Regions from separate parts of the Streptococcus sp. HMSC057G03 genome, predicted to be linked through region 2. Evidence: riboswitches for the same ligand, from Rfam matches in the RefSeq annotation. Region 2 holds a riboswitch; the other holds the start of a gene.
What was found. A riboswitch is a leader RNA that binds a small molecule or an ion and turns the genes downstream of it on or off. The one in region 2 is predicted to bind thiamine pyrophosphate.
Positions count from the first base shown of each region.

Region 1: linked by a shared signal. The riboswitch ahead of HMPREF2686_RS05595 (ABC transporter permease) and the one ahead of HMPREF2686_RS06940 (ECF transporter S component) in region 2 are both predicted to bind thiamine pyrophosphate.

Region 1 is NZ_KV794424.1:64,822-68,242, reverse strand. It holds gene dnaB (replicative DNA helicase) at 1-1,225, shown strand, start outside; gene HMPREF2686_RS05600 (Veg family protein) at 1,227-1,499, shown strand; TPP riboswitch at 1,534-1,635, shown strand; gene HMPREF2686_RS05595 (ABC transporter permease) at 1,710-2,468, shown strand; gene HMPREF2686_RS05590 (ABC transporter substrate-binding protein) at 2,526-3,421, shown strand, end outside.
Region 2 is NZ_KV794428.1:52,400-55,820, reverse strand. It holds gene HMPREF2686_RS06945 (ATP-binding cassette domain-containing protein) at 1-839, opposite strand, end outside; gene HMPREF2686_RS06940 (ECF transporter S component) at 840-1,400, opposite strand; TPP riboswitch at 1,552-1,640, opposite strand; gene lctO (L-lactate oxidase) at 1,831-2,967, opposite strand.

The sequences.
Region 1 (3,421 bases), on a different contig from region 2:
GTACTCGCACCGTTTGATTTTTAAAGCCATGATCGATCTAGCTGACCGCGGGGATGCGATTGATGCGACGACTGTTCGAAATATTTTAGATAGTCAGGGGGATCTCCAAAATATTGGCGGTCTCTCCTATTTGGTAGAAGTCATTAATTCGGTACCAACTTCAGCTAACGCGGAGTATTACGCGAAGATTGTTGCCGAAAAAGCTGTCTTACGTCGATTGATCTCTCGATTAACGGAAAGTATTAATCAAGCTTATGATGGTGCAAGCCCTTCAGATGAAATCATTGCGGGTGCTGAAAAAGCTCTGATTGATGTTAGTGAAAACGCAAATCGTAGTGGATTTAAAAATATTCGAGACATCTTGAATATAAATTTTGGTAGCTTGGAAGCCCGCTCGCTTCAAACCACTGATATTACGGGTATTGCGACAGGCTATCGCGATTTGGACCATATGACGACAGGGCTACATGAGGAAGAGTTGATTATTTTAGCGGCTCGTCCTGCAGTAGGGAAAACAGCCTTTGCTCTAAATATTGCTCAAAATATCGGGACAAAGTTGGATAAGACAGTGGCTATTTTCTCATTAGAAATGGGTGCTGAAAGTTTGGTTGACCGGATGTTAGCAGCTGAAGGCTTGATTGAATCCCATTCGATTCGTACAGGTCAATTGACGGATGAAGAGTGGCGAAAATATGCCATTGCTCAAGGGAATTTGGCCAATGCGAGTATTTACATCGATGATACTCCAGGAATTCGGATCACTGAGATTCGTTCGAGAGCAAGAAAATTAGCGCAGGAAACAGGCAATCTCGGTCTTATTCTGATTGACTACCTGCAGCTGATTACAGGGACTGGAAGAGAAAACCGTCAACAGGAAGTTTCAGAAATTTCTCGTCAGTTAAAGATTTTGGCGAAGGAACTAAAAGTTCCCGTTATTGCTTTGAGTCAGCTATCACGTGGTGTGGAACAGCGCCAAGACAAACGTCCTGTTCTTTCTGATATTCGTGAATCTGGATCGATTGAGCAGGATGCGGATATTGTTGCTTTCTTGTACCGTGATGATTATTATGATCGAGCTGGTGAAGAGGAAGAAGATGGAATGCCCAATAATACGGTTGAAGTGATTATTGAGAAAAACCGTTCAGGTGCGCGTGGGACAGTCGAATTAATATTCCAAAAGGAATACAATAAATTCTCAAGTATTTCAAAGAGAGAGGATCAATAAGATGAGTGATGCATTTACAGATGTTGCAAAAATGAAAAAAATTAAAGAAGAGATCAAGGCCCATGAAGGACAAGTGGTTGAAATGACGCTTGAAAATGGACGGAAACGTCAAAAAAATAAATTTGGACGCTTGATTGAGGTCTATCCTTCTTTATTTATTATCGAGTATACGAACGACAATAGCTTACCAGGTGAACCGGCCAATACATACGTGGAGTCTTACACCTATTCAGATATTTTAACAGAGAAGAATTTAATTCGTTATTTGGATTAATTTCTTGCTTTTATCGTCTAAATCAGTTATTATAATAAATACATATGGGAGTCTGTGTACAGTCTGAGAGGAAGTGTAAGCTTCGACCGCACCTGATCTGGGTAATGCCAGCGTAGGAAACAAATGAAATGTATTTTTCGTTATGAGTGACCTTGTGCAATCCGTCTCCTATTTTGGAGGCGTTTTTTATTTGTGAGAAAGGAGGTTACGATGTCTCTTGTAAAAAGATATTCAAAACAATTGATAGGATTTGCAGGTTTTAGCAGTCTTCTTGTCTTATGGCAGTTAGCAGGATTTTTAAATATCCTCCCCAAATTTGTATTACCAACGCCACTTGAAATTGGGAATGCCTTTGTACAAGATCGAGCTCTCCTGATTCATCACAGTTTGTCTACCCTTCAAGTGGCCTTGATCGGACTTGTTATAGGGGTTCTTCTTGCTGCTGGCTTTGCGATTCTCATGGATAGTTTTCAATGGGTGAATGATCTGGTCTATCCTTTTATGGTTGTTATTCAAACCATTCCGACGATTGCCTTGGCCCCCATCCTGGTTCTTTGGTTTGGTTATGGTATGCTTCCAAAACTAGTTTTGATCATTATTACGGTGGTATTTCCCATCGTAGTCAGTCTGTTAGATGGTTTTCGGCATTGCGATCAAGATATTCTGAGATTGTTTCAGATTATGCAAGCCAATCGCTTTCAGACCTTAGTTCATTATAAAATTCCTGCAGCGCTTCCTTATTTTTTTGCAGGTTTACGTGTGAGCGTTTCCTATGCTTTTATCAGTACGGTAGTTTCAGAATGGTTAGGAGGTTTTGATGGATTGGGGGTCTATATGATCCAATCGAAGAAGTTATTTCAGTATGATACGATGTTTGCGATCATTGTATTGATTTCTGCTATTAGTTTACTCGGTATGTTTCTCGTTGACCAATTAGAACGAACCATTCTGAAATGGAAAAAGGATTGACAAACTTGTAAATGGTGTAAAATTTAAATTGACAAAAATGTAAAAGAGGTATAGCTAATGAAAAAGTCAATAGGTTTATTTTTCTCAATAATATTGGGATTTGTTTTCTTGAGTGCTTGTCAAAATTCTGTCAAGCAATCGTCAAGTGGTTTGAAAAAGATTGATTTTATTCTAGATTGGACCCCGAATACCAATCACACGGGTCTCTATGTAGCAAAGGAAAAAGGGTACTTTAAAGATGCAGGACTGGATGTAGATATAAAACTTCCTCCGGAAGACAGTAGTTCTGATTTGATTATCAATGGGAAAGCTCCATTTGGTATTTATTTCCAAGATTCTATGGCCAAGAAATTGGATAAAGGTGCGGGTATTACCGCTATTGCAGCTATTGTCGAACACAATACGTCAGGGATTATTTCAAGAAAAGATGCAGCGATCACAAGTCCAAAAGATTTGGTTGGTAAGAAGTATGGTACCTGGAATGATCCGATTGAGTTGGAAATGATCAAATCGATGATGAAAAAAGAAGGGGCTGATTTTAATCAAGTAAAATTGGTTCCAAATAGTGATTCAAATTCCATTACTCCGATTGAAAATAAGGTCTTTGATGCTGCTTGGATTTATCACGGTTGGGATGGAATTTTGGCTGAGCAAAAGGGAATGAAAACCAATTTCTTCTATATGAAAGATTTTGTTCCTGCATTTGACTACTATTCGCCTGTTATTATTGCTAACAATGACTATTTGAAATCTCATAAAGAGGAAGCAAAAAAATTCATTCAAGCGGTGAAAAAAGGCTACCAATATGCTATAGAGCATCCAGAAGAAGCAGCAGATATCTTGATTAAACAGGCCCCTGCTTTGGCTAACCAGCGTGATTTTGTACTAGCTTCTCAAAAATATCTTTCCAGTCAATATGCTTCAGACAAGGATAAATGGGGACAGTTTGACTC
Region 2 (3,421 bases):
ATGGAACGAAAGAGGGTTGATTTCCCAACACCATTATCCCCTAGGATACAGGAAACCCCTTCATAAAATGTAAAATCAGGAATGGAAAAGAGAGGAGAATCATTTAGGATACAGGTCATTTGTTTCAGATGGAAAAGATCCTGACAATTGCCGACTTCCTTTGAAAAAACTTCTCTAGTTTCAGAGGAAGGGATTTTGAATATTTTTTTGACTTCGTCATTTCTTAGTTCAACCATATGGTCGATATAGGCTTCGTAGTCAGACAAATCATGATCACAGAGGATAATCGTCTTACCTGCTTCAACCAGTTCCTTCAAAATCCCTAGTATCTCAAGCCGACTTTTACGATCAATTGATGCAAAGGGTTCGTCTAAAAGATAGACACTAGGATTCATGGCAAAGAGTACTGCTAGGGCCGCTTTTTGTTTTTCTCCACCTGACAATTGGTGAATCGGACGGTGGAGAATTTTTTGGCTTCTACATTTCTCCACAACTTCCGCTATTTTAGATTCAATTTCCTGAATTGGATAAGCAATATTTTCTAAGGAAAAGACCAATTCCTCAAACAAGGTCTCCATGGTAAATTGATGGTTGGGGTTTTGAAATAGGATACCGACCAATTGGACACGTTCAGCTACAGAAAGTTGTCTCATGTCAATTCCATCGATAAGGATCTGACCACTATATGGCACTGGACTGAGTTGGGCAATAATTTGAAAAAGGGTTGATTTACCCGAACCGCTTTTTCCAACCAATAAAGTAAAGGCTTGGGATTGAAATGTAAAGTCAATCGGCTTTGTGAAAGAGGGATAGACAACCCCCTTTAATTCCACCCCCATCTATACTTCACTCCCAGCAGAAAACTGATGGTAAAGTTTGACCGTAGTACGAACTAGAATCGCACAGAAGAAAAATACTGATGCAAAACGTACCAAAAGCAAGGATAGTACGAAAGGAAGAGAAAAGGCATAGTAACCTAATTTAATGTATTCATAGACAAAGCTAAAGAGTGTAATTCCAATACTATTAGCTGTCAGTGAAAGCCAACTTTCATAACGATTCTTGGTGATAAGAAAGCCGAATTCACTTCCTAACCCTTGAACCAAACCGGATAATAGAGCTCCTAAACCGAATTGACTACCGTAAAGGACTTCAGCAAGGGCAGCTAAAACTTCTCCAATAGTTGCACTACCGATTCTTGGGATGAAAATAGCCGTAATAGGTGCAGCCATACACCAAAGACCAAATAATATTTCGTTGGCAAAAGCCTGTAAACCTAGAGGTGTTAAGCCAATAGTCAAAATATTATATAGATATCCTGAACCTACAAAAACGCCACCAAAAAAGATAGACAAGAAAGCAAGTAAGATAACATCTTTTAAACGCCATTTTTTAAACATAAAAACTCCTTTTTAAGACAGTCGGGCATTTAAGAAAGACGTACCACAATACTCTACATCTAGTCTATCTGGTAAAAATTAAAAAACTCCAATTACAATCAAGAATTAGAGTTTTGCTTATAAGATTAGACAGTTCTTTTCGACACACGAAAAAAACCTTTTCACATTTCCCTTCGCCAGTATTAACTGTAGCAGGTTCAATGGGTATCATCTCAGCCTAAAGCACCCCAAATGTCTTTATAATATTATTTACTCATCAGTATAACAGAAAATGAAATCTCTAGCAAGATATTTGTTAAAAAATGTATTTACAAAGTTTATGATACCATTTTCCGTGTACATCCTGTTTGTACTCTCTAAAACAAATAGGGAGTGGGACAAGGAACGATTTTTAGTAAACATTCGTTCTGTCCCACTCCCTCTTTTCTTATTAATACAATTTCAGATCACGAGGATCTACTGGGAAAGTTGGATTATATGGATTGTGACGAAGTTTGAAGTGTTTCACATCTTCAATCGTCTGAGTTCCAGATAGTTGCATCACGGTCTTCAATTCTGCATTCAAGTGTTCAAAGACTTGGCGTACACCTACACCACCGCCCAGAGCTAAGCCATAAATAACGGGGCGACCAATAGCTACCAAGTCAGCTCCTGAAGCCAAAGCCTTAAAGACATGTTGCCCACGCCGAATACCAGAGTCAAAGACAATCGGTACACGTTTGTCAACTGCTTCAGCAACTTCTTGAAGTGAGTCAAAGGCAGCTGGGCCACCATCGATTTGACGTCCACCGTGGTTGGTTACCCAGATACCAGATGCACCTGCAGCAAGAGAACGTTCAACATCTTCACGGCATTGAGGACCTTTAACGTAAACGGGTAGGCCTGAGTATTCAGCGATGAATTCTACATCTCGTGGAGAGAGGCGTTGTTTAGCTGATTTGTAGACAAAGTCCATTGACTTACCAGCACCTTCAGGTAGGTATTCTTCTACGATTGGCATTCCAACTGGGAAGACAAAACCATTACGTTTATCAACCTCACGATTCCCCCCAACAGTTGCATCTGCCGTTAAGACGATCGCTTTATAACCTTCTGCCTTCACGCGATCCATAATGTGGCGGTTAATCCCATCATCTTTACTAAAGTAGAACTGGAACCAATGAGGAGTCCCTTGAAGGGCTTGCGTAATTTCTGGAAGATCAACTGTAGAGTAGGAGCTTGTAGTATAGAGGGAACCAAACTCATGTACCCCGCGCGCAGTAGCCACTTCCCCTTGTTCATTGGCTAATTTATGAGCTGCAACTGGAGCCATAATGATGGGTGAAGATAGCTTTTCACCAGCAAATTCAATCTCAGTACTTGGATTTTCCACATCACAAAGCGTATGAGGGACAATCAGCTTATGGTTAAAAGCTCGGATGTTTTCACGCAATGTAAAGGTATCTTCTGCTCCGCTAGCGATATAGCCAAAAGCAGCTTTTGGAATGACTTGTTGAGCCATAGGCTCCAAATCATAAGTGTTAATAAAATCTACAGGTCCTTCTGCATTGCTTGTTTTATATGACATAAAATGTCCTCCTTCATAAGTAAGCGGTTACTCTTTTCTTACCCACCTATCTTAACTTATTTGCAAACGATTTTCAAAAAATTTGTCTGTCATTTTCAATTTAAAGAGAGATGATGAAATAAAAGAATGACTTATGTTCCAAAAGAAAGTGCAGGTTAACACTGATCCATTACACAAAATAGAGAGTGGGACAGAAATCGGTCATTCGTTAGAATTCGATTTCGTCGTCCCACCTCCGCACAGTTGTGTAGGGCTGTAAAAGATGATGAAATCAGCGTAGTAGAGCCCACTCAACCACTGCGTCTTGCTCGACACTCCAAAAACAAGAAGAGGCTAGGACTTTTGTCCCAGCCTCATTTTCCTAAAAATTCTATCAATCTTAATTTGAAAATTTACGATGAAAAATGAAAGACTGGGCAAACGCGTGTCCAGCCTTTGAAAATTGAGAGAAGGA